DNA from 3 places in the Rahnella sp. CG8 genome. Region 2 is predicted to be linked to each of the others. Evidence: predicted binding sites of a transcription regulator. Region 2 holds the regulator's gene; each other region holds the start of a gene.
What was found. Region 2 encodes LexA, which represses DNA repair genes until DNA is damaged. Its sites were predicted from a motif close to TNCTGTATGTACATACAGNA; they were not measured.
Positions count from the first base shown of each region.

Region 1 (11,013 bases), on a different contig from region 2:
ATCCGGCAGGTTCACAAACTTCCGGCGCAGCGGCTTACGATGAAGCCTATGCGGATACCCGCCTGTGGGTGCAACAAGGTTTGCTCGATTATATTGCGCCGCAACTGTACTGGCCATTCTCCCGCAAGGCGGCGCGTTATGACGTGCTGGCAAACTGGTGGGCAAATGTGGTCAAGCCCACACATACGCGGCTCTACATTGGTGTGGCGTTGTATAAAGTGGGTGAACCGTCCAAAAATGAACCGGACTGGATGGTCAGCGGCGGCGTGCCGGAGCTGAAGAAACAGCTCGATATGAATGAATCCGTACCGCAAATTAACGGCACGATTTTGTTCCGCGAAAACTACCTCAACCAGCCGCAGACGCTGGACGCGGTCCGTTACCTGAAAAGCCGCTGGGGAAGCTGAAATAAGACAGTAAGGCACCGCCTGAACACGCAGGCGGTGCCTTTTTTATTGCGCGTTAAACCTTCATATCAGAACGTGTAATTTGCGCTGACCGAGACATTGCGCGGTTCACCGTAAACGGCGTAATCACTGAGCCACGAGTAGTACGTGCGGTCAAACAGGTTGTTGATGTTGGCCTGCACGGACAGCTGTTTTGTCACCTGATAACGCGTGAACAGGTCCACCAGCGCGGTGCTGCCCTGCGATACACGATGCGTTTCGCCGTCCGGCCCGGTGGCATCCTGGAAGGTGCGGTTCTGCCAGTTTACACCGCCGCCGACGGTCAGATCCGGCATCATCGGTAGCTGGTAGCGGCTGAACAATTTCAGCTGGGTCTGCGGCATATTGCTGTTGAGACGGCTGCCGGTTTCGTCTTTCGCGACATAACGCGTCGCACCAAAGGTCATTTGCAGGTTGTCGGTCACCGCGCCGTTGATCTCAAACTCAGCGCCTTTGCTGACGGTGCCGCTGACCGAGACATACGCCTGCTCGCTGGAGCCGTTAACGTAATTGCTGCCATCTTCCTGTGCCACGTTATCCTGTTCGATACGGAATACTGCCATTGTGGCGGTCAGACGACCGTCCATCCACGCGGATTTAAGCCCGGTTTCGTAATTTTTCCCGGTGGTTGGGGACAGATAATGGCCGTTGATATCGCGGTCAGTCTGCGGCTGGAAGATGGACGTATAACTGGCGTATGCCGACCAGGTGTCGTTGATGTCATACACCAGACCGCCGTATGGCGTGATGTTGTTCTTGCTCATGCTGCCGCTGCTGCCATTGGTGCTCCATTGGGTATAACGTGCGCCAACGATCAGCGAAAGCGGATCCGCCAGTGAGAAGCGGGTGGCGAAATAACCGGCTTTCTGGCGGATGACATCGTCCGCATTCAGATACCAGTCTCCCCACTCCGGCTCGCTGACATTGCCGTTCCAGCTGTTGCCAAAACTGCCAATTGTGTCGCTGTCGAGGGAACCGTCTGCGCTGTAAGTCTGGTTGTGCTGGCGGCTGTAACTGACGCCAGCCACCATCTGGTGCTGACGGCCAAACAGTTCAAACGGCCCGGTGGCGTAAGTGTCGAGGGAATCCACTTTGCGCGTGCCACGGTCTTTACTGCCAAAACCGCTGAGACCAGTGCCCGTCGTGTGATCCGGGAAATCCATCAGATACAGCAATTTATCATTAAACGTTTGCTCGCCATGTGTGCCGTTTACACGGAATGTCCAGCCGTTATCAAAGTCATGTTTAACGTTGGCGAACACTTTACGCGACTGAATAGCATAATTCGTCCAGTCGGCGGAAGTGTTGGTACTGCGGTCATAATGCGTGCGCGAGCCGTCTGTGTACCAGGTTGGCAGGCCACCCCAGGTCGGGTTGCCGGTGTTATTTTCCTGATAATCGTAACCGAGCGACACGGTGGTGTTATCGGTCACATCGGCATCCACCACGCCGTAGAAGAATTTTTTACGCTTGTGATAGCGATCCAGCCAGCTGTCCTGATCCTGATAACCGGCTACCACGCGCCCGCGCACCGAACCTTCCTGATTCAGCGGGCCGGAAGCATCGAGCACGTAACGCTGTTTGTTCCAGCTTCCGTAACTGGCGCTGATATCGCCGGTGAATTCTTTGCTGTCGGCGTGTTTACGCACCATGTTGACAGAGGCGGCCGGATTGCCCGCCCCGGTCATCAGGCCTGTGGCGCCACGCACCACTTCGATGCGGTCATAAATCGCGGTGTCTTCGGCGGCATCACCAAAATTCCAGGTGTCGCTGACGGACGTTGGAATGTCGTCGTAAGTGTAATTATTGATGTAAAAACCGCGGGAGAAATAGGATACGCGTTCGCTGTCGATGACTTCCGTCGAGATGCCGGTGGTGTTATTCAGCACGTCGCCCACCGACTGGAGGTTCTGATCCTGCATGCGCTGTTTGGTGATCACACTGACCGACTGCGGAATATCGCGCGGCGTCAGGTTCATTTTGGTGCCCGCAGTGGTGGTTTTGACCGCGTAATCCTGCCCGTCGCTGGCAGCGGCGGTCGCCGAACCTTCAATCACCATATCCTGCTGCGAGCCGGATGCGGCGGTATTCGCGGTGCCTGTCGTCCCACTGCCGGTTTCAGCGGCCTGCGCCGGATTCACCAGAACAAAAATCGCCAGCGCCAGTGTGGAAACCGTAAATGTTTTTCTTACCTTTAACGCACCCTGCTGCACGTCATATACCCTGCCATTCAAAGACATAACACATTCCCATAGCAATTTTTTTAAGGGCGAGTCTGTTTCTATTTATTGTTTTAACCAGAACAGCTCGAAATGAGAATGTGAATAGTAATTATTAACATTAACCCTGTCGCGCAGAGGATTCATCTTAATAAGTAACAAATTATGAATGCAAAAAAATTCAGAGGAAAATAAGAACCCGGCGAAGAACTTCACCGGGTTTAATGATGAGGCAAATTGCTTTACGTCCGCACCAAAGCCCGCGACTTATCCAGCAGGAAAGGCCGCAGGTAACCGACAGTATTGGAAAGCAGAATCACGTCCTCGGAAAGGCGAATACTCAGCACGTCCGTCAGGTATTTTTTACGGGTGACCATACGCTGCCAGACCTCCGGGAACTGCGTTTCCAGCTCTTTTCGCAGTGATTCATCTGCCAGCCCTACCGTATCTTCGATGCTGCTGCCACCATAGCCGGGTAATGACGGAATAATATCAATCTGAAACAACATGCCACTTTCAAACGGGATCACTGAGCCACCGTATACCGGAGAACACAGCCACTCCTCATCTGCAACCAGATGACCGGGATTGAGATGCCAGTGATAGATGCTCTGTGGCAGCGTTTGCTCAACAAGCTGATAAAGCTCGCCGCCGGTCAGCCCGATACGCAGTGCTTCAAGCCAGGTTACTACCGTGTGGTAATAGGGTATCGCGAGCCGCTGCAACCAGTCCGAAACCTCTTCCGGTAATTCATTTTCCGCCGCCACCACATACGCCGCACGGCTGGTGAGGCCTCCTTTGTATCCGGTGGTGAGCGAAAACTTATCGCCACGCCGGATAGTTTTGTCGGAAGGATACAGATTCGCATGGGCGAAACGCTCGCCCGTCGCGGCAATCATAATCACGTTCCCGTGCTGGCCTTCTCCTGCCAGTAACTGACCGATTTCTTTTTCTGATTTGCCGGGTGCAATCGTATCCAGCGCCGCAAGCACCTGAGTGGAGGCCAGGTTGGCGCCGTATTCATAAAACGCCACTTCATTAGCGGTATTAATCCGCCGCGCACCATTTTCTGGCGAGGTAAACAGACCGGTGGCGTTTACCACATCTCCAGCCACGCCCGCGGCCTTTCGGACTGCGTCGAGGACAAACGCGGGCACATCAAAGGTGGTTTTATCCGTGACAGGGTCACATCTGAACAGTTTCCAGCCTGCGATGCCAACGTGCTGCACGTCAGTAATACCGGCAGATTTAAGCAAATCGTGCAGCGGCTGATGATGTTTCATCGGCTGGTTGGGCAGGGAAAACACCGGCGCATGCAGGCAGCGACCCGCGTTGCGCGCATGGGGAACCAGTTTCAGATTTTCATTCCCCATAACATAAGTCAGCTCACCGGTCGCGCGCACCACCAGCAAGGCTTCTTCAAAGCGCGGGATAAAACCCGCAAGATATTCGAAATTGCCGCCGTGTTCTTTGTCGGCATAAATCACCAGGCTGTCGAGCTGATGCTGTTGCATCGCGTGAAGGATATGACGCAGGCGTGACGCCATGGTTTCATCGGATAACACCGGGGTGGAAATGTGAGGGTAAGTCGCGGGAGCCGGGAGGGTTTTCAGTGAATACTCATGTTCAGCTTTCATTGCCTGTCCTTTTGCATGGCGGGGGGAAAGAGGATTATGCCCCAAACGGCCTCTTAAGGCCGCATTCACCGGACAGGGAACTCTGCTAAATTTAAGGTAATTCCCTGCTGTTGCTGCCTGACGAGGTTAATAACGATGGTTACCGAGAGTGATAAGGGCAAAGACCTCAGTCAGGCTACCGCTGAGCTATTTGCCGAACTTATTCCCTATCTCCAGTTCCGTACTGTCCCCGCGGGCTCGCGCTTCCATCTGTATGAGAGGGGGGAATTTTATTGTTATTTCATTCGCAAAGGCTGGTTTAAAACCTTTCATAACGACGAACCTGTGCTGATAGGTACGTTGTCAGTGCCGGGCATCATTGGTATTGGCGGTGCGGTGCCCTCAGAGGCCAGAATGTTTATTCAGGCGCAGGATGAATCTGAGATTGCCGTCTCCACCGTGGCGGAGATGCATGCCCTGATTGATCGTCTGGAGTTGTGGGAGCCAATGGCAAAGCACTTTTTCAGGATGACCAACAATCTCTATGTCAAAAGCACAATGCTGACGGCACCGACATCCTATGAAATTCTGCGCCACCAGCTCATGGAACTCATGAAAGAACCGCCGGAAATACGCGAAAATATTCCTGCTGCCCATTACATTCAGCTTAAGACGCACCTTTCACGCAGCACGATCATGAAAGTGCTTTCACAATTGAAACAGGGGGGATATGTGAGGCTGCACAACGGTATTCTGAAAGAAGTGATCCGTTTGCCACTGAAATACTGAGCGTGGTATCAGGGGGGAAGAAAGCGTGCCGTTACGCACGCTGTTCTCTCAGTTACGCGGCTTTTACCGCACGGACTTTTTTGGCCGTGGCAGGTTTTTCGGCAACATTTTCTTCGGCAGCATTTTCTTCAGCAGCCACGTTTTCTGCGACCACTTCTTCTGCTTCTGCTTCTGCTGGCGTTTCAGCGGCGGGCTGGTGTGCGATTTCTGCTTCCGGCAATTTGCTGGTGCGCAGAATATGCTGGACGGTGTCTTTCTGCTCGGCGAGGTGAAGTGCAATGTTTTCCGCCAGTGCTTCATCCATCCCGATATTGCTCTGTAACAGCCATTCAGTAAAAGCATCCGCCATGTCCAGCATCTTGTCGTAAGCGTCTGCTTCTTTCTTATTGGCAAAAGTCATTTTCTCTTCACCTTTTCTGACCACAACAAATTTTGTTTCAACAGCCATGATTCGCTCCTTATACTGTAATTATATACAGCATACCAATAATCAGTGCAGGATACATCATCCGGCCTGATTTTTATAGTGCGGCGCGTCAAAGGCCGGGCACATACCCTGGCAACTATAACGCGGGTGAATTTCTCAGCGTTAGCCGGTAAGGTAGAAAAGGACCTGTTTTCAACGAACTTGTGAGGTTCCCGTGACAAACCTGAAAGCTGTATGCAACTGGACCAAAGACACTTATCTGATCACTACCGATTTTCAAAAACTGGATATTCCGGCAATTCACGCCTACCCGACCCGGTCAAGCTGGGCGCCGGGCATTGACGAACAGACAGTTCGCGCTGGCGCAGAAAACAGCCTGAACTTCGGGTTGTTCGACGACGGAAAACAGATCGGTTACGCCCGCTTTATCACGGACTACGCCACCTTTGCTTACCTGTGTGATGTCTATGTGCTGGAAGATTATCAGGGAAAAAATCTGGGCGCATGGCTGATCGAATGTGTGCAGTCGCATCCGGTCACAGCAAAACTTCGCCGGATGGCACTCTTTACTTCTACCGCGCCGTGGTTGTATCAAAAGTTTGGTTACACACCGGTTAACGAACCTGACTACACCTGGGTCATCACCCGGCCAGGAATTTACCTGAACAAAGACGGGTAGTTCAGGCTTTCCTGAACGCACGGCTGGAAACAGAAACTGAATTCTGGTCAGGGTCTTTCGCATTGGTGAACTCATCGCCGTCGGCCTGATGGCGCGGGCCACATTCCGGACCGTTCTATATACAGGCAGCGGCTTTGAGATTTTCAGTCACCATCCGCACAAAGTTATCGCGAATGACATCTTCATTCCGGGCGTCCCATGCAATCCCCACCTGCCAGCGCGTCGCAGGGCCGGTGAGCGGAAGTATTTTCAGCTCCGGCGGCGCAATATGCACGACGCTTTCGGGTAGCAACGCCACGCCGATCCCGGCCGCTACCAGTGCGACAATAGTCTGGATATCCTCCGCCAGTTGAACCGATGAAACATGAAACAGATTCTCCTGTAAAAAACGGTCTGTCTGCGCATTCAGCCCCCCCGCCCGCTCAGTATACAAACGCAGTAACGGACGGTTCCTGAGCCTTTCACTCATATCCTCGCCGTTATCTTCAGACACCACCAGCACCAGTTTATCCTCAAACAGCGCGTGGTAACTGAGCGGTGCAGGCGGCGGGACACGCACAAAACCAATGTGCAGTTCCCCGCGTTGCAGCATGTCGTATTGCTGCGCGGAAGGCAGATCTTCCAGCGTGATATCCACGCCGGGATATGCTGCGCGGAATTTCGCAATACATTGTGGCGCCAGGATGAAACTCGACAGGCCGAATCCTGCCGCCAGCAGCCCTTCTCCCCCCTTTTCAACCTGGCTGGCATGTTGCATAAACGCGGCCATTTGTCGCAATACTTTCTCCGCTTCCGGCAAAAGCCGCTGGCCTGCGGCTGTCAGCGCACTGCCGTGTCGTCCGCGGGCAAAAAGCGCCACGTTCAGCGTCGATTCCAGCAGATTGATCTGTTTGGTGAGTGCCGGTTGTGAAACGGAAAGCGCCTGCGCTGCCTGCGCATAATTCCCTTTTTCAGCCAGTGTGACAAAAGCCCTGAGCAAACGTGTGTTCACTTTATATATTCCATTGGGTTATCAGATTTGGAAATCATTTCATTATAAAGTTATCAGTCGCATTGCTCTAATACCAGCGTCAACCGAAATCCCTGAAGACGTATGGAGAAGATCATGTCGGACCCCAAAACACTCAAAGCAGCGGTCATTCAATTTCAGCATCAGGCGGGTAACAAAAAATATAACCTGTTAATTATGGAGCGTTTTATCGAAAAAGCGGCTATTGAAGGCGTCAATATTTTGGCCTTTCCGGAAATGTGTATCACCGGTTACTGGCACGTGCCCAAACTCGATGCTGCTGGCGTTCAGGCACTGGCGGAGCCAGCCGAGACCGGCCCCTCTGTTGCGCTGATCCGCTCGCTGGCCGTGAAACATCAGATGCTGATTGGCGCCGGATTTATCGAACGTGCCGCTGACGGGCGTCTGTATAATGCCTACGCCGCCTGCATGCCTGACGGTTCGGTACACATCCACCGCAAAATGCACGCCTTTGAACATGAGGCTTTCAGTTGCGGCGACAGTTATACCGTGTTCGGGACCCCCTGGGGCGTGAAGGTCGGGATCCTCATCTGCTGGGACAACAATCTGGTGGAAAATGCCCGTGCCACCGCCCTGCTGGGAGCAGATATTTTACTGGCACCGCATCAGACAGGCGGCACACATTCACGCAGCCCGCACGGCATGAAACCGATACCGCTGGCATTGTGGCAGCAGCGTGCTGAACGCAAAGAAGAGATTACCGCAGCGTTTAAAGGTCCCAGCGGCCGGGAATGGCTGATGCGCTGGTTGCCCTCACGCGCTCACGATAACGGCATGTTTATTTTGTTCAGTAACGGCGTCGGTGCGGATGATGATGAAGTACGCACCGGTAACGCGATGATCCTCGATCCTTATGGCCGGATCGTCGATGAAACCTGGGTTGCTGCGGATGCGATGGTCAGCGCGGATCTGGATTTATCGCTGATCCCGATGAGTACCGGCAGGCGCTGGATGGCAGGCCGCAGACCCGATTTGTATCATATTCTGACTGAATATCAGGGCTATGAGCGGGATGCAATGACGGCACGTTTTTCTGAGGAATTACCGGGGATCCCAAAACGCTAAATCACCGTGGATTGATGAAGCGAAAAAGGCTCCTTGCGGAGCCTTATTCCTGATCCAACAGCGATGTGCCATATGAATTATCGATGGTACACAGCCAGCGACCGTCCGGTTCATGGCGGAAAACATAGGTGGCACGGCGGGTAGTGGTCACCTTTCCGCCCTGCCCGTCGGGAAAATGCAGCACCGTTTCCATGATCACCAGCGCATCCTCTGCCCCTTCAATCACCTGCATTTCGCCCTGTTCTACCACCAGCTGATCCTGAAAATAATCCGAGATGGCGATAAAGGCTTTGCGGATGTCGGTTTTGCCGCGGGCAATCATGCCCGGTTTAATTACCAGCGCCGCCTCTTCGGCATAATGCGCCATCAGTGCGTCAAAATCCCTGACAGATATGGCTTTGTCACAGGCTTCGATAACCTGGCGGATCGGGTGTGTATTCATCCGTTAATGTCCTTTTGCTGAGTTCCAGAGTAAAGAGATACCCGCCAGAAATAACATGATGTCGATCAGGCGGTTGAAGGATGTCTCTGACATCTTAATAACAAATTTTTTTCCAATAAGCATCCCTGTCGTCAGTGCGCCACCCACCAGCAAGCCGCTCAAAAACACCGGCCACGGCATTGCACCAATCACGCTGAACGCTGAGGCTTTGGCGAAATAAATCGCGAACGAGGCGGCAGCCTCGGTGGAAAGCAGCGCGCCTTTCACCAGCCCGTAACCGGCGAAAACCGGAATGGTCAGCGGGCCGGTTGAAAATACCACACCGGTCAGAAACCCTGTCAGCGCGCCTGCCATCGCCAGTTGCGCACTGCTGAGGGTAAACGCCCGGCAACGGGCGTAATGACGCAAAGGGATCAGCAACAAGAAGAACGCGCCGATACATATATTCGACAGCGTGGCGGGCATTTCCCACAGGGTATTTGCGCCGAGAACGGCGGCGGGAATGCCGGGCATGGCGTACAGCAAAAATGCCCGAATGTTGATGTCTTTGCGCCAGAGAAGCACGCGGGAGATGTTGCCGACAATAGCGGCAATCGCCATCACCGGAATCGCAGTTTTCGGGCCGAAAGTATACGTCAGCGCCGGCAACAGCATGATGGAACCGCCGGTGCCGACAACACCGCTGATCACACCCGCCAGTATGCCCGTCAGAGCAATCACCACATACATCACGTCACATTTCCTTTTCTCAGGGGGAATGCGGGCGATGATAGCGTTTAGGAAATGGCGTAACCCGTGATAAAAAGTCACATAATCGTGATTAAAAAGGAACGACCATGCATGCACTTCCCCCGATAACGGCCCTCCGCGCCTTTCTTGTCGCCTGTCATGCCGGGAGTTTTACCGCCGCAGCGCAGGAGTTATGCATTACGCACGGCGCGGTAAGCCGCCATATTCAGGGGGTGGAAAAGTGGTTTGGGGTGAATTTATTTCGTAAAGAAGGCCAGCGGCGGGTGCCGACACCTTATGCGCTGACGCTGGCACGCGAGCTGGGCAGTGCGTTCGATACCCTGTCGGATATCGCCCTGCGCTACGGTAATGGCGGGCGGAATAACGTGTTCAATGTCAGCGTGCCAACCACCATGAGCCTGAAATGGCTGCTGCCTCGCCTTGATGATTTTTATACGCAATTTCCTGAGGCAAACCTGCAAATCTCTACGGCCAATACCGAGCAGTTACACATTGTGGGGCATTACGATTTGCTGATCCGTCGTGAAACCGGTGCCACGGAATATTCCGCGATCCCTTTTCTGGCTGATACCCATTGCCTGATGGCCGCCCCGGCGCTGCTCAAACGCTTTTCGCTGGAGACGCCGGAGGACGTGCTGAAATGTCCGCGCATTGAAACCCTCACCCGTCCCGGACACTGGAATTTATGGCTGGCGGCGGCAGGGCTGGAGAAACCGCCGGTCAGCGGCTTTCGCCGTTACGATCATTTTCACGTTTCGTTGCATGCGATGCTGGAAGGAATTGGCGTCGGGCTGGGGCCGGTCAGTACGTTGTCGGCGGAAATCCGTCGCGGGAATCTGATACCGATGTTCCCGCAGATTACCGTCGCGCCCTGCCATTACCACGCCCTGACGCCAGTGGGCGTGCAGAAAACCCTGCTCCACCAGGCGTTTGAACGCTGGCTGGTGGCCCAGGGTGAATGCGGCAATCAGTCGTAATTCTCACCATATAAACCAATCAACCGCCGCACGACGCCGTTGGTCCAGCCGAAACCGTCCTGCAGCGGATATTCCCCGCCGCCGCCTTCGCGGGATGTGTCGCCTGAAATGTGGTATTTCTCAATCAGTTTATGGTGTTGCTGATAATACTGATTCACGGTTTTCAGCCAGTTACGGGCAATTTCATCGCCCAGTACATCATTGCCGTATTGCTTAAAGCCCTGAATCGCCATCCATTGCAGCGGTGCCCAGCCGTTGGGTTTATCCCACTGTTGACCGGTTTCATACTCTGTCGCCATGATGCCGCCGGGAGTGAGTAAGCGGGTACGCACGGCGTCTGACAGACGTTCGGCCTGATAATGGCTGGCAAGTCCGACATACAAAGGCACCACGCTGGCGGCAGAAAACAGCGCCATTTGCTGACGGTGCCAGTCGTAATCACGGAAACAACCTTCGTTGTCATCCCACAGATAACAGTTGATGGCCTCGCGGCGTGTTTCGGCTTTCCGGCGGAATAACGTTTCGGTGACTTTATCCCCTTTCAGTCCGGAAATATTGGCAATGGTACTTTCC
Region 1 is NZ_JABAED010000003.1:92,589-103,601, reverse strand. Features, by position in the region: gene HGO41_RS03880 (glycoside hydrolase family 10-like protein) at 1-407, shown strand, start outside; gene fhuE (ferric-rhodotorulic acid/ferric-coprogen receptor FhuE) at 476-2,686, opposite strand; gene HGO41_RS03870 (M24 family metallopeptidase) at 2,908-4,302, opposite strand; gene HGO41_RS03865 (helix-turn-helix domain-containing protein) at 4,438-5,070, shown strand; gene HGO41_RS03860 (YebG family protein) at 5,123-5,518, opposite strand; gene HGO41_RS03855 (GNAT family N-acetyltransferase) at 5,712-6,176, shown strand; gene HGO41_RS03850 (LysR family transcriptional regulator) at 6,292-7,167, opposite strand; gene HGO41_RS03845 (nitrilase family protein) at 7,282-8,271, shown strand; gene HGO41_RS03840 (YybH family protein) at 8,315-8,713, opposite strand; gene HGO41_RS03835 (sulfite exporter TauE/SafE family protein) at 8,717-9,442, opposite strand; gene HGO41_RS03830 (LysR substrate-binding domain-containing protein) at 9,550-10,440, shown strand; gene HGO41_RS03825 (alpha,alpha-trehalase) at 10,431-11,013, opposite strand, start outside.
Region 1: the regulator LexA is predicted to act here: its motif matches at 5,532-5,551, upstream of HGO41_RS03860 (YebG family protein).

Region 2 (11,013 bases):
GGCTTTGAGCATCGGATAAATCAGTTCGACCTGATGCAGTAATTCCGCGCGGCTGACCTGGCGGTGGTGCATCACAATGCTTGAAATCAGTGATGGCAACACCAGCATATGATGGATGTTGTTGCGGTAATACGTCATCAGCACGGCCTGTTCGCGAGGCAGAACGATGATGTCGCCAATGTTGTCTTTCTCAACCTGGAACTTATTCATGTTCAGCGCGTGATCAAGCAACTGGTCAGCGGTCAGATCAGGCACCGTCGAATCCGCGTTGTAAGGCACGTTACGCAGCAATTGCAGATAACAGTCGATTTGCTCGGTCAGCTGTTCGCGTGTCAGTGAACGCTGACGGGAGGCCAGCAGCGCGGTACAACACAAGTTCATGGCATTGGCTGCCGCTGAATTGTTGATGCGCACCATGATCTGTTCTGCCAAATCCTGCACTGTCGGCGTCAGCCAGCTTGGACGTTGTGCTTCGATCGGGTCGATGGCTTCACGCCAGGTTGGCACGTTCTGGTTCAGGTAAGTGGTCAGATGCAGCGGCTCACCGAAGTTCACGTAACCCTGGCCGAGGTTACGCAGCTTGCGCAGCCCGTTCAGCATCTGTGTCAGGCTTTCTTTCTCTTTGGTCGCACCGCGTAATTCTTTCGCGTACGTACCCACTTCCATGACGTGCTCATAACCGATGTAAATCGGTACCAGCGTAATCGGACGTGAACCGCCGCGCAGCATGGCCTGAATGGTCATGGCCAGCGTGCCCGTTTTCGGCTCCAGCAGACGCCCGGTTCGCGAACGCCCCCCTTCCACAAAGTATTCCACCGAATAACCGCGGCTGAACAGTTCGCCCAGATATTCACGGAAAACCGTCGAATAGAGCTTGTTGCCTTTAAAGGTTCGACGAATAAAGAACGCACCCAGACGGCGGAAAATCGGGCCAGCCGGCCAGAAATTCAGGTTGATACCGGCGGCAATATGCGGCGGTACCAGACCCTGATGATAGAGCACGTAAGACAGCAGCAGATAGTCCATGTGGCTGCGGTGGCAAGGCACATACACAATTTCCTGACCGTCCAGCGCTAACTGGCGTACACGCTCGGCATTATTAACGTTGATGCCTTTGTACAAACGGTTCCACGTCCAGCTCAGCACACGGTCAGAGAGGCGCACGGCTTCATAAGAGAAGTCAGCGGCAATCTCTTCCATCAGGGCGATGGCGTTTTGTTGGGCTTTTTCGTGGGAAATTTTCTTGCTGCGGGCTTCGTCTTCAATCGCTTTCTCAATGGCTTTTGAGGCCAGCAATTTATTGAATAAATCCTGACGTGCCGGAAGGCGCGGACCAACCGCAGCCAGACGCTGACGGGAGAAATGCATCCGCGCCACACGTGCCAGTTTTTGAGCAATCGTCTTATCTGTGCCGTGTTCCGTCGCCATATAACGCAGGGAAACGGTATTGGAGAAACGGACGAAACTGTCCCGCCCCAGCCACAGCACAGCGAAAAATTTCTGGATACCGTTCAGCACGCGCAGATGCGGCGTGTCGTCCTGACCTTCACGGCCCGGTGCACGACCAAACATTACCGACACCGGCAACATCTGAATGTCTAAATCCGGATTATTGCGGTGCAAATCAAGGTAGTCGTGGAACAGCTTTACGGACTCCTGCTTCGGCGTGTAATAAGAGAATACGCGCGGGCCTTCGGCTATAAAGACATGGCTTGGTAGCAGGGTGCCGTCAATTTCCAGCGGAATAAGAGGATCAGGCAGATTCTGCGCCAGACATTGCGCACGCAACGTCAGCAAATCGGCTTTGGAATTATAAGGTAATACGTACAAAATCGGCCGCGTCGGGTCTAAATGCAACTCGGTAACCGGATCTGAAGGTATGACCTTGCTCTTTACCAGCAATGAGAGTGGTAAATTCAATAATGTGTAATAAAGTCTACGCCAACCTGACATAAAAACGTGAAGCCTCTTGTTAGCAATTTCGCCGCAAGGATACCAGAAAGATCCGTGGAGATCTGTGGTCATATAAAAGCTAAAATGCTGCAAACACTCTAAGGATCAGTACCCGAAATGGCGAACCAAGTCACCGGATTTACCCGAATTTATAAAGCGGCCGGCTATTCCTGGAAAGGATTCAAAGCGGCATGGCAAAACGAAGCGGCATTTCGCCAGGAGGCCAGCGTCGCTATCCCGTTAATTTTGCTATCTTTCTGGCTTGATGTCAGCACCATTGAACGTATCCTGCTGGTGGGATCCGTCGTGCTGGTCTGTGTCACGGAGTTGCTCAACAGCGCGGTGGAATGTGCAATAGACCGCATCGGGCCTGAGTTTCATGTGCTTTCCGGTCGCGCAAAAGATATCGGCTCTGCTGCCGTACTTCTGACCATCATATTGGCGATTTTTGTCTGGGTCAGCATCTTTTGGTCGCGATGGTTCTGATTTGGAATCTGCATTCCAGGAATCAACGTTATGCCCTGTTTTTATTCAATCTTAGGTTTTCATTGACCGTTTAGCTGTATATACTCACAGCAAGACTGTATAAACAACCAGGGGGCGGAATGAAAGCTTTAACGACCAGACAACAAGAGGTCTACGACCTTATTCGCGATCATATCTCCACCACCGGTATGCCACCAACCCGCGCAGAGATTGCATCACGTCTGGGGTTCCGTTCTCCCAATGCGGCGGAAGAGCATCTTAAAGCGCTGGCGCGTAAAGGTGTTATTGAGATTGTTTCCGGTGCATCACGCGGCATTCGTCTGCTGATGGAAGAAGAAGAAGGTTTACCGCTGATTGGCCGCGTTGCCGCCGGTGAACCGCTGCTGGCGCAGCAACATATCGAAGGGCACTATCAGATCGATCCGGCAATGTTTAAGCCGAGCGCCGATTTCCTGCTGCGTGTCAGCGGTATGTCGATGCGTGATATTGGTATCCTTGACGGCGATCTGCTGGCCGTGCATAAAACGCAAGACGTGCGTAATGGTCAGGTTGTGGTGGCCCGTATCGATGATGAGGTCACCGTGAAACGCCTGAAAAAACAAGGCAGTGTGGTGCAGTTATTGCCTGAGAACAGCGAGTTTCAGCCGATCGTGGTGGATTTGCGCGAGCAGAATTTCAGCATTGAAGGCTTAGCCGTAGGTGTTATCCGCAACGGCGACTGGATCTGACCTTCGTACTTCGAGCTATCTCTGCGTTGGCTGCCTTCGCGAACCCCGGTCACATATTTGTGTATGCTCCCGGCGTTCGCTTAGTTGCCGCCTTGATATAACTCGAATTACTCGGTCAGATATGACTAAGTCAGAAATTGCTGTGTCAGATAGACAAGACTAAAACTAATTGAATATGGATGGCGGCCGCCTCTGGCATCCATGTGAATTCAAAGAGAAATGCGTTTCTCTCATCATCGCCCCTTTCGGGGCGATGTCATTTTAGGCATAACCTGAACCTCCGGCATGAGATTCTCTATGCAACATCATTCCCTGCGACACACACTCAAAAACACCTTTTTAAGCCCTGCCGATAAAGCGCTCTGGATGCTGGCATTGCCGATGATTTTTTCCAATATCACGGTGCCGCTCCTCGGCCTGGTGGATACCGCAGTGATCGGTCATCTCGACAGCCCGGATTATCTCGGCGGCGTGGCTGTGGGTTCGATGATCACCACTTTCCTTTTTATGCTCTTACTGTTTCTGCGGATGAGTACCACCGGCATGACCGCTCAGGCGCTGGGCGCGAAAGATAATCAGCTTCTGGCGCGTGCTTTTGTACAACCCTTCCTTCTGGCTGTACTGGCGGGCGTCATTATTGTGGTATTCCGTCATCCGCTGATGGAGCTGGCGTTTCACATTGTCGGCGGCAGCCAGCCCGTGCTTGAACAGGCGAGGCTGTTTATCGAAATCCGCTGGTTCAGCGCCCCGGCTTCACTGGCGAATCTGGTGATCCTCGGGTGGTTGCTCGGCATTCAGTACGTTCGCGGGCCGGTGATTTTGCTGATTGCCGGGAATTTGCTGAATATCATTCTGGATCTGTGGCTGGTGATCGGGCTGGGCTGGAACGTGCGTGGCGCAGCCATGGCGACGGCAAGCTCCGAGTATTTCACGCTACTCATCGGGCTGTATTTCGTCTGGCGGGTGATGAAACGACGCGGTATCACCGGCGCAGAAATCACCTCCGCGTGGCGTGGTAATTTGCGCCGTCTTCTCGGGCTTAACCGCGACATCATGCTGCGCTCATTACTGTTGCAGCTTTGCTTTGCATCGCTGACCGTTCTGGGCGCGCGGCTGGGCAGCCACATTGTGGCGGTCAACGCCGTGTTGATGAACCTGCTGACATTTACCGCGTTTGCACTTGACGGTTTTGCTTATGCTATCGAAGCGCATTCCGGTGAGGCATTCGGTGCCCGCAACCGCGAAAAACTGCTGAATGTCTGGCATGCCGCGTGTCGTCAGGCCGGGCTGGTTGCGCTGTTTTTTGCTCTGGTTTACGCGCTGGCGGGTGGGGCGATCATTGATGCGCTGACATCATTACCGGAATTGCGTGAGCTGGCGGACCGATATCTTGGCTGGCAAATTATACTGCCGCTGGTGGCTGTCTGGTGCTATTTGCTTGATGGCATGTTTATCGGCGCAACGCGTGGGCGGGATATGCGAAACAGCATGCTGGCGGCGGCGCTGGGGTTCGGGCTGACATTGTTCACTTTACCGCTGCTGGGCAATCATGCGTTGTGGCTGGCGCTGACGGTATTCCTCGGGTTACGCGGGATTTCACTGGGCTGGATATGGCGTCGTTACTGGCGGCATGACACATGGTTTTCGTCTCCGTCGCACTGATTTTTCAGCTATTTTCAAAGAAATAAGCGCAGCTTTGTCGTTATTTCATGCTTTAGATTAATCCTAATAGTGGTTTTTATCCCTGTTTAGGGAGGATTAATCGAGATTCTCTACTAACCTTTAAAGTGTTAAGGACGAGCTGCAAGACGAAATGCAGTTCATAAAACCCAAGGTAACAGGAGATATTTTATGAATAAGGACCAAGCCGACGGTAACTGGAAGCAGTTCAAAGGGAAAGTGAAAGAACAATGGGGCAAACTGACTGATGACGACCTGACAGTGGTTGAAGGTAAACGTGATCAGTTAGTCGGTAAAATTCAGGAGCGTTACGGCTATCAAAAAGATCAGGCCGAGAAAGAGCTCAATGAATGGGAAACCAAAAACAAATATCACTGGTAAGACGCGACTCCCCCTCGCGTGCCAGTGACGTATCCTGAGATTTAGCTGCTCCTACCCGGAACGCTTCAGGATACGGGTACACGGATGTACCCAACCTCTTCTCTGTACAAAACATCCCCCTCTTACGAGTCACCTTCAAGACCTTAAAACCCGATCATTCAGCGTTTTTTCACCACAATACTGTGGTCGTGATCGCAATGGTCATGGCTGTCACAGGTTTCTACTACTTTGCACTCTGCACATAAGCCATGCGCTTCAACGACGGAATGGCGAAGCTCAAATCCGGATTCTAATGACAGTTTTGCCAGACGCTCTTCAATGCCGTCGGTGGTTTTTTCGGTAACTAACCCGCAGCGGTCGCAGATAAACAACGCAGAAGTATGACTCGGCTCTTCAAAATGATGGCAGAGAACATAGCTGTTTGCGGATTCAACACGGTGAATAAATCCCTGTTCCAGCAGAAAATCCAGCGCCCGGTAAACGGTCGGTGGTTTCGCCTGAGGTTCGCTTACGCGCAATAGATCCAGCAAGTCATAGGCGCTGATCGCACCGGGTTGTTGCGTCATCAGGCGCAGTACTTCCAGCCGCTGCGGCGTCAGGCGAACATTGCGCTGCTGGCAAAGTTCTTCAGCTTGTGAAAGTAATTTTTCCGGATTATTCAGGGTCATAGCAACGGTCTCTGAGCGCAGATTGGAATGAATAGGCCACATCATGCGACCACCGATGATTTTATCATGCTTGCACCAAAACGACGAATTATGCGCCATTCAGATGTGATGCAACGTCGGCATCCGCCTGCTCAGCGGCACAAGATGCCGAATCTTTGTTCTGTGGTATAATCAGCGATTACCTTCCCTCTGGCGCGAAGCGGGGGGAGCGTCACGAACCCCTTCAGCGAATGTCAGGCCGATGTCAGAAACTCAACACGTAATGCCCCAGACCACTCCCTTTTCCGCCCAGCGTTTTTCCGTTGCGCCGATGCTCGACTGGACCGATCGCCACTGCCGCCATTTTCACCGGCTGATGACCGGCCAGACGTTGCTGTATACCGAAATGGTCACGACCGGCGCCATTATTCACGGCAAAGGGGATTATCTCGGGTTTGGCGATGCAGAACATCCGGTGTCTTTGCAGCTTGGTGGCAGCAATCCGGCTGATCTGGCGCATTGCGCAAAACGGGCGGAAGAACGTGGTTATGACGAAATTAACCTCAACGTCGGTTGCCCGTCAGATCGCGTGCAGAACGGCATGTTTGGTGCCTGTCTGATGGGTCAGGCGTCGCTGGTGGCTGACTGCATCAAAGCCATGCGCGACGTAGTCTCAATTCCGGTCACGGTTAAAACGCGAATCGGTATTGACGATCAGGACAGCTACGAATTTCTGTGTGATTTCATCCGTCAGGTTTCAGAAAACGGCGGTTGCGATACCTTCATTATTCATGCGCGTAAAGCCTGGCTTTCGGGCCTCAGTCCGAAAGAAAATCGTGAAATTCCGCCGCTGGATTACCCGCGCGTATATCAGCTCAAGCGTGATTTCCCGCACCTGACCCTGGCAATTAACGGCGGTATCAAAACCCTCGAAGAAGCCAAAACGCACCTGCAATATATGGATGGCGTGATGGTGGGGCGTGAGGCTTACCAGAATCCGGGCCTGTTGCTGAATGTGGATCGCGAGCTGTTCGGCTCTGATGCGCCGCTGAAAACCGGGCCGGATATTATCCGCGCGCTGTATCCGTATATCGAAGCGGAACTGAGCAAAGGTACTTACCTCGGTCACATCACCCGCCATATTCTTGGTCTGTTCCAGGGGGTGCCGGGCGCGCGTCAGTTCCGTCGTCATCTGAGTGAGAATGCGCATAAAGCCGGCGCGGGCATTGATGTGGTCGAACAGGCGTTGCAGATGGTTGCTCAGCCGCAGGAAGTGGTGGCGCAGGCATAAAAACAGGGTGAGTAAAATCGCTATCTGTTAGTCAAATTTACTATCTTTTCGCAGGCCATTCGTGCCTGCGAATTATTTTTTCCTTATCATTCAATCAATTATTTATCCCATCACACTGGCATGTTTCTTGTAATGGTTAATGCGTGTTTGGACGCTACGTCTTATCGCACATGGCTTATTAAGGAGCACCCGATGCTGGAAATTCTCTTCGTGCTTGGTTTTTTCTTTATGCTGATGCTGACCGGCATTTCTTTACTGGGTATGGTTGCGGCGCTGGTCGTGGCATTTGCTCTGATGATGTTGGGTGGGTTTTTGGCGATTGTTGTAAAAATGTTGCCGTGGCTGCTTTTGGCCGTGCTTGCGGTCTGGATTTACCGGACATTTTTCCGGCCTGATGAGCCAAAATACCGTCGCCGTCGCTTGCCATAATAACAGCTTCACTTTATCGGTTTCCGTAACTGCATGAAATGATGGGGATTGCTGACCGTATTCTGAGCGCAAAAAAATGTAACCGTTGCAGTGATAACTTTTGCTTATGTGCTAGCGATCACAAGCTGGGTCAGAATGTGCGGTCAAAATGCATAAATCATATTTTTTAACATGGGTGACTGTTAGGATGGAATTCATTGGCAGCCAGCAGGCTGTAAACCGAATTCATCAAGTCCGCTGAGGCACACAATAGTCGCTTAAGTGACATCGCCCTGTGGATTTACCCGGCAGTACCCTACAGCAGTACCCGTCTGAAATCAGAGGTCGTCTGAGTCAGGCAGTAAAAAAGGCTTTCACAACTGTGAAAGCCTTTTTTGCATTGGTTCAGGGAAACTTTTATGGGATGAGCAGACTTGAACCCTGTGTCACGCGGCTTTCCAGCGTTTCATGCGCGCGTTTTGCCTCGGACAGTGGGAATTTCTGCGCGTCACTGACATCCACTTTTATCGCGCCACTGGCGATCATTGAGAACAGCTCGCTGCTCGCCTCCAGCAGTTCTTCACGGTTAGTCACGTAACCATTCAGGGAAGGGCGCGTCACAAACAGCGAACCTTTTTGATTGAGTATCGCCAGATCCACACCTTTTACCGGGCCGGACGCATTGCCGAAACTGACCAGTAAACCGCGACGTTTCAGGCTGTTTAACGATTTTTCAAAGGTATCTTTGCCGACGGAATCGTAAACCACACCGACTTTTTCGCCGTTCGTCAGTTCCGCCACGCGGGTCGCGATATCTTCTTTCTGGTAGTTAATGGTTTCCCATGCACCGGCCTGTCTGGCGCGTTCGGCTTTTTCATCAGAGCCCACGGTGCCAATCAGTTTTACGCCCAGCGCTTTCGCCCACTGGCAGGCAATCAGGCCTACGCCACCGGCTGCGGCATGGAAAAGAATGGTTTCACCGGCCTGTACTTCATGGGTTTTGCGCAGTAAATAATAAACTGTCAGCCCTTTAAGGAAGGAGGCTGCGGCCTGCTCAAAGCTTATCGCGTCCGGCAAAAGGGCGATTTTTTCCTGTGGTACGTTATGGAATTCGCTGTAAGCGCCGGGCGCGGATTGTGCGTAAACCACACGATCGCCAGGTTTGATGTCCGTTACGCCACTACCGACTTTACTGACTATGCCTGCCGCTTCCGTGCCTAAACCCGCCGGAAAACTGGCCGGTGCGTACAGACCGCTGCGCACATAAGTATCGATATAGTTGATACCGATGGCTTTATTCTCGACCTGGACTTCGTCTGCCTGCGGATCTTGTGGCTGATAATCAACGTATTGCAGAACGTCCGGGGTGCCTGTTTCAGAAAACTGGATGCGCTTTGCCATGTTTTTTCCTCGTGATGGAGTCTGATTTCAACCCTAGGCTAAATGTCAGGGACAATCCAGATTTTCGGCACTAAGGGTTAATACCCTTTTGAAATGGTTTATACTGTCGCGCGAGTCAGGCTCCGATTTTTGGAAACCCGACGCTCATAAAACAGGCGCTTAGAGCAGGAAATAATCCACAGATGGCAGCAAAAAAACCGACCAATCAACAGAACGAAAACCGCGATCGCCAGATGGAAGGGTTGAAACTTCCGCCGCATTCGCTGGAAGCTGAACAATCCGTTCTGGGCGGGCTGATGCTGGATAACGAACGCTGGGATAATGTGGCCGAACGGGTGGTCAGCAATGACTTCTTCAGCCGCCCGCACCGCCTGATTTTTACCGAAATGCAGCGTTTGCTGGAAATGAGCAAACCAATCGACCTGATCACGCTTTCCGAATCGCTGGAACAGAAAGGCGATCTGGATTCCGTCGGCGGTTTTGCGTATCTGGCAGAGCTCTCTAAAAACACCCCCAGTGCGGCGAACATCGGCGCTTACGCTGACATTGTGCGCGAACGTGCTGTTGTCCGGGAAATGATCTCCGTCGCCAATGAAATTGCCGACGCGGGCTATGATCCGCAAGGTCGCAGCAGCGAAGACCTGCTGGACTTAGCCGAATCCCGCGTATTCCAGATTGCCGAAAGCCGCGCCAGTAAAGACGAAGGTCCAAAAAGTATCGACCGTATTCTGGAAAGCACGGTCTCCCGTATCGAAGAGCTGTTCCAGCGCCCGCATGACGGCGTAACCGGCGTTTCAACCGGCTATGCTGACCTCGACAAGAAAACCGCAGGCTTGCAAAAATCTGACCTGATCATCGTGGCGGCGCGTCCGTCGATGGGTAAAACCACTTTTGCGATGAACCTCGCAGAAAATGCCGCGATGATGCAGGATAAACCGGTCTTAATCTTCAGCCTTGAGATGCCCGGCGACCAGATCATGATGCGTATGCTGGCGTCGCTTTCGCGCGTCGACCAGACCAAAATCCGTACCGGCCAGCTCGATGATGAAGACTGGGCACGTATTTCCAGCACCATGGGGATTCTGCTCGAAAAACGTAACATGTATATCGATGATTCGTCCGGGCTGACGCCAACCGAAGTTCGTTCGCGTGCGCGACGTATCTTCCGTGAGCACGGCGGCCTGAGCCTGATCATGATCGACTACCTCCAGCTGATGCGCGTTCCGGCGTTGTCTGATAACCGTACGCTGGAAATTGCCGAAATCTCCCGCTCGCTCAAAGCGCTGGCGAAAGAATTGCAGGTGCCGGTGGTGGCGCTGTCGCAGCTTAACCGAAGCCTGGAGCAACGTGCGGATAAACGCCCGGTCAACTCCGACTTACGTGAATCCGGCTCCATCGAGCAGGACGCCGACTTAATCATGTTCATCTATCGTGATGAGGTCTATCACGATAACAGTGAAGAAAAAGGCATCGCGCAAATCATCCTCGGTAAACAACGTAACGGCCCGATCGGTACCGTCCGCCTGACCTTTAACGGTCAGTGGTCGCGGTTTGATAACTATGGCGGCCCGCAATACGACGAAGACTAGTGCGGAGCTAGCTTACTTGCCATTTTGAACCCGGGCAGTGCTCACTTTTTTTGGAAAGATTGGCTCACGTACTTTGTGTACGCTCCGGTTTTTCCGCGCTGGCCGTGTCCAAACTGGCCGCGACGCTGACGCCCCTAAGCATTAGCGGTTAGGTTAACACTCTCAAATTCATGCAAAGGACTTAAAATGAAAGCGGCTACGGCTGTCATTGATCGCCGCGCTCTGCGACACAATCTGCAACGGGTGCGTCATCTGGCGCCACAAAGTCGTCTGGTTGCGGTAGTGAAAGCAAACGCTTATGGGCACGGTCTGCTGGAGACGGTGCATAGCTTGCAGGACGCTGATTATTACGGCGTTTCCCGGCTTAGCGAAGCGCTGATGCTGCGTAAAGCCGGTGTGGTAAAACCCATCCTCCTGCTCGAAGGTTTTTTCTCCGCCAGCGAATTACC
Region 2 is NZ_JABAED010000026.1:26,683-37,695, forward strand. Features, by position in the region: gene plsB (glycerol-3-phosphate 1-O-acyltransferase PlsB) at 1-1,953, opposite strand, end outside; gene HGO41_RS20420 (diacylglycerol kinase) at 2,071-2,439, shown strand; gene lexA (transcriptional repressor LexA) at 2,559-3,167, shown strand; gene dinF (MATE family efflux transporter DinF) at 3,465-4,829, shown strand; gene HGO41_RS20435 (CsbD family protein) at 5,019-5,228, shown strand; gene zur (zinc uptake transcriptional repressor Zur) at 5,387-5,896, opposite strand; gene dusA (tRNA dihydrouridine(20/20a) synthase DusA) at 6,159-7,166, shown strand; gene pspG (envelope stress response protein PspG) at 7,359-7,595, shown strand; gene HGO41_RS20455 (quinone oxidoreductase) at 7,992-8,975, opposite strand; gene dnaB (replicative DNA helicase) at 9,158-10,564, shown strand; gene alr (alanine racemase) at 10,751-11,013, shown strand, end outside.

Region 3 (11,013 bases), on a different contig from region 2:
GGCCGGTATGTTACTGGCCTGGTACACCGATTATGTCAGCCCGGATTACCTGCTTTCGTCGGAAACCTTTCTTATCTGGAGCATGGTGATGATCGGTGGTATTGGCAATGTGCGCGGCGTGTTGCTGGGCGTGTTGCTGGTGGAAGGGCTGTATAACTTTATCCCCTTTGCAAAAGACTATTTCCACATCAGTTCAGACCTGACTGGCGCGCTACGCCTGGGGTTGGTGGGTCTGGCTTTATTACTGTGTCTGCTCACACGACCAGGTGGTCTGTTACCGGAAAAATTAAGGACTTTCTCATGAGCCGTTTGCTTGAAGTGGCTGACATCAGCAAATCCTTTGGCGGCAACCAGGTACTGACATCCGTATCATTTACGCTGGAAAAGGGGGAGATTCTTGGCCTGCTCGGGCCGAATGGTTCCGGTAAAAGTACGCTGCTCAACACCATTTCCGGGTTTAACCGGCCGGATGGCGGCAGCATCACATTCGATGGACAGTCCATTACTCGTCAGCCCAGCCACCGGATCATCCAGGCTGGCATTGCACGCACCTTCCAGCTCCCCGTCATGCCGGAAAAGATGAGCGTTATGGAAGTCGTGATGACTGCTGGTACTCGTCAGCACGGGTTATTCAACGGTCTGCTGGGGCTGGCTTCCGGGCGTAAAGCCGAACAGGAAGACAGGACCCGCGCCAGCGAATTACTGGATACCTTGCTGTTAACCAAAGTTAAAGATCTGCCTGCTGCGGCGCTTTCCGGCGGACAGAAAAAACTACTGGGTATTGCCTGCGCGCTGATGGGTAAACCGACGCTGCTGATGCTGGATGAGCCTATGGCCGGTGTGCACCCGAAATTACGCCAGGAGCTGGTGGAAACGTTGGTCAACCTGAGCCGTCAGGGTATTTCACTTTTGGTTATTGAACACGATATGCATTTTATAAACACCCTGTGCCAGCGCTGCATCGTGCTGGATCGCGGACAGATTGTCGCCAGTTGCCGCCCGGATGAACTGGCGCAGAACCAGCAAGTACTGGATGCCTATTTAGGGCAAAGCACCGCAACATTGCAGGAGGCCGTATGATTACCCTCGAAAACGTGGTCGCCGGTTATACCCCGGGGATTGATATTCTGCACGGTATTTCATTGCATGTTGAACAGGCGGAAATCGTGACGCTGCTGGGGCCAAATGGCTGCGGCAAATCCACCTTGCTGAAATCGATTGCCGGATTTGTCTCCCCGCGCGAAGGACGGGTTGAAATCGATGGATGCGAAACGGCAAAAATTCCGGTGCACCGGAAAATCCGTGAATGCTCACTCGGGTTTGTCCCACAACTGGACAACGTCTTCAACAATCTGACCGTGGCAGAAAATCTGCAAACCGGGGGACAATTTTTACCGCCAGGCCAACGTAAGCAGCGAATGGCGCAACTGGCGGAAAATTACCCGGTGTTACATAAAAAATGGCAATCACCCGCGTCAGCGCTTTCCGGCGGCGAGCGACAAATCCTCGCGCTGGCAAGGGCTCTGATGCCTGAACCCGCAGTACTGCTGCTCGATGAACCTTCGGCCGGGCTGTCACCGAAAATGCTTACGGAAGTTTTTAGCGCCATACAAACCATTCGCCGCCAGGAAAAAGTGACCATTTTAATGGTCGAGCAGAATGCTATGGAGGCACTGCACATTTCCGACCGGGTCTATGTTCTGGCGCTGGGGAAAGTGGCGATGGAGGGCAGCGCGCAGGACCTGCTACACGACCCCCGTATGCGCGAACTCTATTTTGGCGGTCGTGCCGCCTGACAGGATCAGTAAAAAGAACAGAAGGAAGACACCATGCCGATTACCCCGGTTATCGATCACGCGGTGATTAATGTCGATGAAGAACTGGATCAGGCGCAAGGCCTGTTCCAGCGGATGGGATTTCAGCTCAGTACACGGGGGCACCATTCGATGGGCTCCAGTAACCATCTGGCCGTCTTTGCAGATAACTATCTGGAACTTTTAGGTTATGAGCCTGCCAGTCAGACAGACTCGCGAGGATTGTGGAACGTTGCGCCAGGCCTTGCCGGACTGGTCTGGAAAACCCGGGATGCGCATGCGGTATGGCAGCACCTCCGGCAATGTCAACTCGATGGCGAACCGCCGACCCGCTTCTCACGCCCGGTGATATTGCCGGACGGCAGCCAGACTGAGGCCCGGTTCTGCATCTCGCGGATCCGCGCCAGCGCCCTGGCATACGGCTTCAGTTTTTTCTGCGAACATCAAACGCCGCAGGCCGTTTGGCAGCCCGCCTGGCGGGTACATCCTAATGGCGTGCAAGCGCTGTCTGCCTTCGTTATTGCCTCGCCTCAACCTGAACAGACGCTGGCGCTGTATCACCAGTTGTTCAGTGTGGAGGCCCGCGCGGAGGCCAACGGTGGTTATGTGCTTGATTCAGGGACCTGCTGCCTGCGTATTATCACTCATCAACAAGCACGTCTGGAATTCGCGCTTCCGCCTGTCGCTGCGCAGGCACCGGCGAAAATGGTGGCGCTCTGTTTCCAGGTAGCATCACTGGAGCAGCTCAGGCGCTGTCTTAGCCAGGGGGATATTCAGTGGCGCGAGCAAGATGATCAACTGTTGGTGACGCAGCAGCATGCTCAGTGGCTGGCGATGCGCTTTAAGGATAAATAGCGGTGAAGCTCCGCCAGTTACTGTTGGTAAATCTCACTTAATTTCCATTTGTTCATCCCTGAAGTGGAAGTTAACGCCCACAGCAGCACCAAGATTATTACTGTCAGGAGCTTCGAATTTTAAGTCATTGACATCCTGTTCTATAAAGTATTAAAAAAGTCGGCTGATATTTAATTTTATAAATTATAAAGAGCTATACATGATTAAATATATTGTGTCATTTTCAATTATGATTGTCGTTCTCATTATTTTTTTGCTTAGCCGATTATATGATTTCGATCTTTCAGGGTACGGGCAACAACGTTCTATATCTTTTAAGCATAATAACGATGTTCTGATGGGGACGTTGATTATGCCTCCAGGTAAGGTTTCTCCTCCGTTTGTGCTTTTAGTTCATGGAGACGGACCTCAGGACCGCTGGTCAGAAGGTGGATATATTCCATTGGTTAAATTCCTTGTCTCACAGGGAATTGCCGTTTTTTCATGGGATAAACCTGGTGTGGATAAAAGTACAGGTAACTGGCTGGCACAGACAATGTCAGATCGCGCAGAGGAGGCGGTTTTGGCGTTAAAAAAACTGAGAGAACAGCCGGAACTGAAAAAAAGTCGCGGAGGTTATCTTGGGTTCTCGCAGGCAGGTTGGGTTGTACCGCAGGCGAGCCAACTGACAACAACTGAGTTTGTTGTGCTGATAGGTGCGGCGATAAACTGGCGTAATCAGGGCATATACTATACAGGACAAAGGCTTAAAGTCGAAGGTCGCTCCCTGAATGATATTCAGGATGCTAAAAAACATGAAGCCGTGGTTTTTGACCGCCAGTTTACAGAAGAAGCAGCTGTTCTCCCCTGCCACTCCCAATGTACGCGCCAGGACTTCGAACGCAGGAATTCTCTGGCTGATGCGACGAAAGATATTTCCGGTACACATACTCCGGTATTAATTCTGATGGGCCAGGATGACCGGAATGTAGACGCTGATGAAACAGCCGCGGTCTGGGCCAAAGCACTACCAGCGGGCACTCCCCGCTGTATCAGGCAGTTGCCGGGGGCAACTCACGGACTTTTACGAAGCGAATGGTTTGATTATCAGCTTGCTTCTCAGTGGCCTTTGTGGAAACAGGGACTTTTTCTGCTGTCAGGGAGATACTCATATTCGCCCGGGGCGCTCAGGACTGTCTCATCATGGATCCTGAATCAGAACTGTGTGGACTGAACTGCATTCTTATTACGTGCCGAAAGCCAGTTCTTCATCGAAGAGCAGGGACCGAGGTGACTTACCGTCAGAGTGCTACGGTTTCGCTGAACTGGGTTTAAGTCAGGCAACAAAACTATATTGGATACCACACAAACTAAATTAACAGACACTTCAAGCACTTTCAGGAATCGCTTCACAAGTTTCTTGATCCTTAGCTGCATTCAGCAATACTGTATATAAACACAGTATATCGGAATCAACATCATGCAGCTCATTCGACCAACTGAGGCTTCTCAACCAGTCATGCTTCCTCTCTTCTCTGAGAAAGTGCCCTGTGGCTTTCCGAGCCCAGCGCAGGACTATGTCGAGGACAGACTGGATCTCAACAAATTGCTGATAAGACATCCGAGTGCCACTTACTTCATAAAAGTTAGCGGGGAGTCTATGCATGGCGCCGGCATCAGTGATGGGGATCTTTTAGTGGTTGATCGCTCGCTTTCAGCCGTACATGGCGATATTGTTATTGCTGCTGTTTCAGGTGAATTCACCGTGAAAGAACTTCGTACTCATCCTTATCTACAGCTAGTACCTCACAACGATGATTATTCTTCGATTTCATTTCAAAATGCAGAAGAATTAGAAATATTCGGAGTGGTCATTTTTAGTATTAAGGCGCATAAATAATTATGTTCGCTCTCATCGACGTAAATAGTTTTTATACTTCTTGCGAAACTGTTTTTCGGCCAGACTTGCAGGGGAAGCCTGTTGTCGTCGTTTCCAATAATGATGGCTGTATTATTTCTCGCTCAGCCGAGGCAAAATCCCTTGGTATTAAAATGGGTGAGCCATTTTTTAAAATAAAAAACAATACATATAGCTCCAGGGTTTATGTATTCAGTTCTAATTATGCACTTTATGCCGATCTAAGTGAGCGAGTTATGCAGACGCTAACTGAAATGTCTCCTTCGATCGAAGTTTACTCAATAGACGAAGCCTTCGTTAATTTATCTGGGGTAATAAATTGCATGCCCCTAAATTGCTTCGGTCATGAAATGAAAAATAGAGTATTTAAAAATACAGGATTAACTGTGGGGGTTGGTATTGCACAAACAAAGACATTAGCAAAGTTAGCTAACCATGCAGCCAAGAAATGGCGTGGCACTGGTGGCATTGTCGACTTATCGAATATTGAACGTCAGCGCAGGCTACTGGCAATTATCTCTGTTGAGGATGTCTGGGGTATTGGCCGGAGAATTAGTAAGAAACTTAATTCAATGGGTATTAATACAGCACTTGACCTGGCTGAAAGCTCATTATGGGTAATAAGAAAACACTTCAACGTTGTTCTCGAAAGGACTGTTCGTGAACTTCGAGGTGAACAATGTCTTGAACCGGAAGAGTTTGCACCAGAAAAACAACAGATCATCTGCAGTAGATCTTTTGGCAACCGCATAACTCAGTATTCGGATATGCATCAAGCCATTTGTGACTATGCTGAGCGAGCATCAGAAAAACTACGTAGTGAGCGCCAGTTCTGCCGTTTCGTTAGTGTTTTCCTTCATACCAGCCCACACGCACATAATGAAACATACTATGGAAATCAAGCATCCATGAAGCTACTGACCCCTTCTAATGATACTCGTGACATTATAAATTCGGCCACAAACTCCCTGAAGAGAATATGGGTTGATGGCCATCAATATATGAAGGCTGGCGTTATGTTGGCTGATTTTTTCAGTAATGGAGTAGCGCAGCTAAATTTATTTGACGATAACGCTCCACGAAAAAACAGTGCAGCGTTAATGGAGGCTATCGATAAATTAAATAACTCTGGGAAAGGAAAGATCTGGTTTGCAGGGCAGGGTATTGAAAAAAACTGGGCGATGAAACGGGAGATGCTTTCTCCCGCTTACACAACCCGATATTCAGACTTACCAGTGGCAAGGTGAAATTATTCATGCAAGCCACGAGGAAAGGAAACAGCCTCTGATGAATGCCACTCACGTTCGCCACGCTCACGAAAATCAGCGCCAGCGTCTTCGATGACTTGCTGACTTAAGGTCGGTGAAAACAGTCCGGCTATCACCCGGACTGTTTTCAAACCTGGCGGGGGAATATCAGCTGATATCTGCGCCGTTCGTCTCGATCACTTTCTGATACCAGTGGAACGATTTCTTCCTGTAACGGTTACCGGTGCCGGAAATCTTATCGTCGAGGTCGACATAAATCAGACCGTAGCGTTTACTCATCTCACCGGTAGACATACTCACCAGATCAATACATCCCCACGGGGTATAACCCATCAGTTCCACGCCGTCGTCAATGGCTTCAGCCATCGCCTGAATATGCTGGCGCAGATAGTTGATACGGTAATCATCGGCAATAAAGTGGTTTTCATCCGGCTTATCGACGGCGCCCAGCCCGTTCTCGACAATAAACAACGGCTTTTCATAGCGATCGTACAGCTGATTGAGGGCAATACGCAGGCCGACCGGATCGATTTCCCAGCCCCATTCACTGGCTTCGAGGAACGGATTGCGCGCGCCGCCAAGCAAGTTGCCCTGCGCCGAAACCGCATCAGGATTGGTTTTGTTGATGGTTGAAGACATGTAGTAGCTGAAACCAATGTAATCGACGGTATGTTCTTTAATCAGCGCTAAATCACCCGGCTGAATATCCAGTTCAACACCCTGAGACTTCCACAAACTTTTGGCGTAATACGGATATTTACCACCGGCCTGCACGTCGGCGCAGTAGAAATTAAACGCCTGCGTCTCTTTCAGGGTTTCCAGTTGATTAACCGGATTACAGTCATAAGCGTAGTTGGTGGCAAACAGGATCATGCAACCAATCTGAATCTGTGCGTTGGTTTCATGGGCGATTTTGACCGCCAGACTGCTGGCGACAAACTGGTTATGCCACGCCTGGAATTTCGCCTGCGCCTCAAGCGCGCCGGTTTTTACCGTCAGCCCCTGACTCATGATCGGGAAATGCGCCGCGCTGTTGATCTCGTTGAAAGTCATCCAGTACTTCACTTTATGCCCAAAGCGGGTCAGCACCGTGCGGGCAAAACGCTCAAAGTGACCAATCAGTTCACGGTTTTTCCAGCCGCCAAACGCGGTAGCCAGATGGAGCGGCATCTCATAATGGGAAATGGTGATCACCGGTTCGATGCCGTGCGCAATACAGGCATCAATCACCTGATCATAATGCTTCAGCCCCGCTTCGTTAGGTTCCTGCTCAATACCGTTCGGGTAGATGCGGGTCCAGGCGATAGAAAAGCGGTAACATTTGAATCCCATTTCCGCGAACAGCGCGATATCTTCCTGAAAGCGATGATAGTGATCGATGCCTTTATGATTGGGATACGTGTAATTTGCAGGATCAAGGGTGAAATCAAACTCCGGTGAGGAAACGATGTTCAGACGCGCTTTGCCACCCGGAATCGCATCGACAATCGACAGCCCTTTGCCATCCTGATCGTAAGCACCTTCAACCTGATTGGCCGCCGTTGCCCCGCCCCACATAAAGCCTTGCGGAAACTTACCTTTCATAAAAACTCCCTGAATGTGTTGATTGATCCCTCGGATCATTTAGCAAATGAATAATTTACCTGTCAAAACACGGCTCTGCCACAAAAGTTACGCCGATGCCCGGGCTTTCAGGCATAACCGGTGCAGTGATCTAAATCACAGATTTTGCTGCATTAATCGCTCCCTGAACCGCTTATTCCGCGTAATAACCGCTTATCTCCCTCTGTGACCGCTTACCAAGTTTCCCCCCTGCGCGCCTGCGAATTTGGCACCCTATGCGGGCAGTAAAGTGTGTAACAAAACAGGTCCCTGCCTCTCTGAAAGCGGTCCTTAATAAAGAAAACAGAGACGGGTATTTCGTGAGTCTTTTAAAATAACCGGGTTATTTATGAATAAAAAAGCATTATTCAAGCACATACCGTGGATGATTGTGGCTCTCCTCGGTGCCTGCTGTCTGGGTGTGGTTGCCCTGCGGCGGGGTGAACATATCAGCGCCTTATGGATAGTCGTGGCCTCTGTCTCGGTTTATCTGGTGGCCTATCGCTATTACAGCCTGTATATCGCGCAAAAGGTCATGAAACTCGACCCTTCGCGCTCGACGCCTGCGGTAATCAACAATGACGGCCTGAACTATGTGCCGACCAACCGCAACGTACTGTTCGGCCACCATTTTGCCGCTATCGCCGGGGCGGGTCCGTTAGTCGGACCTGTGCTCGCCGCGCAAATGGGGTATCTGCCGGGCGTTCTGTGGTTGCTGGCCGGTGTGGTTCTGGCCGGTGCGGTGCAGGACTTTATGGTGCTGTTCATCTCTTCACGCCGGAACGGTGCGTCCCTGGGCGAGATGATCAAAGAAGAGATGGGGCCGGTGCCGGGCACTATCGCCCTGTTCGGCTGTTTCCTGATCATGATTATTATTCTGGCGGTGCTGGCCTTAATCGTGGTGAAAGCACTGGCTGAAAGCCCGTGGGGCGTGTTTACCGTGTGTTCTACGGTGCCGATTGCCCTGTTTATGGGCATCTACATGCGCTTTATCCGCCCGGGTCGCGTGGGTGAGATCTCGGTGATTGGCGTGATCCTGCTCGTCGCGGCTATCTGGTTCGGGGGCGTTATCGCCAGCGATCCTTACTGGGGTCCGGCGCTGACCTTCAAAGACACCACCATTACCTTCACCCTGATTGGTTATGCGTTTGTCTCCGCTCTGTTGCCGGTGTGGCTGATTCTGGCGCCGCGTGATTATCTGGCAACGTTCCTGAAAATCGGCGTTATCGTCGGGCTGGCGATCGGTATCGTGATCCTCAATCCGGAACTGAAAATGCCGGCCCTGACCCAGTACATCGACGGCACAGGTCCGTTGTGGAAAGGCGCCCTGTTCCCGTTCCTGTTTATTACCATCGCCTGCGGTGCGGTGTCTGGTTTCCACGCACTGATCGCCTCCGGCACCACGCCTAAACTGCTGGCCTGCGAAACCGATGCCCGGTTTATCGGTTACGGCGCAATGCTGATGGAATCCTTCGTGGCGGTGATGGCGCTGGTCGCGGCATCAATCATCGAGCCGGGTTTGTACTTCGCCATGAATACCCCGCCAGCCGGTCTGGGCATCACCATGCCAAACCTGCACGAACTGGGCGGTGATCATGCGCCGATGATTCTGGCGCAACTGAAAGACGTCACGGCGCACGCTGCAGCAACCGTCAGTTCATGGGGATTTGTGATCTCGCCTGAGCAGATTATGCAAACGGCGAAAGACATCGGCGAACCCTCAGTGCTGAACCGCGCAGGTGGTGCACCCACGCTGGCCGTCGGGATTGCGCACGTGTTCCACAAAATTATGCCGCTGGCCGATATGGGCTTCTGGTATCACTTCGGCATTCTGTTTGAAGCGCTGTTCATCCTGACCGCACTGGATGCGGGCACCCGTTCCGGCCGCTTTATGTTGCAGGATCTGCTGGGTAACTTTATCCCGTTCCTGAAAAAAACCGATTCACTGATCGCCGGGATTATCGGCACCGCAGGCTGTGTCGGGCTGTGGGGTTATCTGCTGTATCAGGGCGTGGTCGATCCGCTGGGTGGCGTGAAAAGTCTGTGGCCGCTGTTCGGTATCTCAAACCAGATGCTGGCCGCCGTCGCGCTGATCCTCGCCACCGTCGTTCTGGTGAAAATGAAACGTACGAAGTACATCTGGGTCACCATGCTGCCAGCCATCTGGCTGCTTATCTGCACCACCTGGGCGCTGGGTCTGAAACTGTTCAGCACCAATGCACAGATGGAAGGCTTCTTCTACATGGCCGGTCAGTATAAAGAACGCATTGCCACTGGCGGCGCGAACCTGACACCAGAACAAGTCAGCAATATGCACCATATTGTCATCAACAACTACACCAACGCCGGGCTGAGTGTTCTGTTCCTGATTGTGGTGTACAGCATCATTTTCTACGGTATCCGCGCCTGCCTGCAGGCACGTAAAACCGACAAACGTACCGATAAGGAAACGCCTTATGTGCCGGTTCCTGCGGAAGGGATAAAAATCTCCTCCGGGCACTGACCGTTTACCTCAAAGCCCCGCACCCGCGGGGCTTTTCAGCATAAATTCAAAGGAGTACGTATGTTTGACAACTTAGGTGCGGCGAAGAAATACCTCGGTCAGGCCGCACGTATGCTGGTGGGCATACCGGATTACGACACCTACGTCCTGCATATGCAGACCAACCACCCGGATACGCCGCCAATGACCTACGAGGAGTTTTTCCGCGAGCGTCAGCAGGCGCGTTACGGCGGGGATGGTAAAGGCGGAATGCGCTGTTGTTAAGGGGAATAAAATTATGATGCCAATTGCAGTCACAGTATTAACAGGCTTCCTGGGTGCCGGGAAAACCACGCTTTTACGCCAGATCTTGCATACCCGGCACGAGATGAAAATTGCGGTGATCGAGAATGAATTTGGCGAGATGCCCATCGATAACCAGCTGATTGGCGACCGTGCCACACGTATCACCACTTTATCCAACGGCTGCATCTGCTGTACCCGTTCGGGCGAGCTGGAATCGGCGCTGCTGGATTTGCTCGACAGCGTGGATAAAGGCGAGGTGCAGTTTGACCGGCTGATAATCGAATGCACCGGCATGGCCGACCCCGGCCCAATCCTTCAGGCGTTTTTCGCGCATGAAGTCATCTGTGAAAGATATGTGTTAGATGGCGTTATCACGCTGGTGGATGCCGTGCATGCCATGTCTCAGTTGGATCAGTTCCCGCTGGCGCAGTCGCAGATTGGTTACGCTGACCGTATCCTGCTGACTAAAACTGATGTGTCCGGTGAATGTCCTGAGCTGACGGAGCGGCTGCAACGCATTAATGCCCGTGCACCGGTTTATAAAACAGTTCAGGGGGATATCGATCCGGCGCTGCTGTTTGATACCCGCGGATTTATGCTGGAGGAAGACGTGGTCGCCGCCAGACCTCTGTTCCACCGCCTCGCGCCACAGCAAAACACCGTCTCCTCGATTGTGGTGGAACTGGATTATCCGGTGGCGCTGACCGCGATATCGAAGGTGATGGAAGAACTGCTGGCCAGTTTTGCCGATAACCTGATGCGTTATAAAGGGATGTTATGGATAGCCGA
Region 3 is NZ_JABAED010000003.1:196,431-207,443, forward strand. Features, by position in the region: gene HGO41_RS04285 (branched-chain amino acid ABC transporter permease) at 1-304, shown strand, start outside; gene HGO41_RS04290 (ABC transporter ATP-binding protein) at 301-1,080, shown strand; gene HGO41_RS04295 (ABC transporter ATP-binding protein) at 1,077-1,796, shown strand; gene HGO41_RS04300 (VOC family protein) at 1,830-2,669, shown strand; gene HGO41_RS04305 (alpha/beta hydrolase family protein) at 2,869-3,882, shown strand; gene umuD (translesion error-prone DNA polymerase V autoproteolytic subunit) at 4,129-4,548, shown strand; gene umuC (translesion error-prone DNA polymerase V subunit UmuC) at 4,551-5,813, shown strand; gene HGO41_RS04320 (glycoside hydrolase family 1 protein) at 5,982-7,418, opposite strand; gene HGO41_RS04325 (carbon starvation CstA family protein) at 7,786-9,939, shown strand; gene HGO41_RS04330 (YbdD/YjiX family protein) at 10,000-10,203, shown strand; gene yjiA (GTPase) at 10,217-11,013, shown strand, end outside.
Region 3: the regulator LexA is predicted to act here: its motif matches at 4,093-4,112, upstream of umuD (translesion error-prone DNA polymerase V autoproteolytic subunit).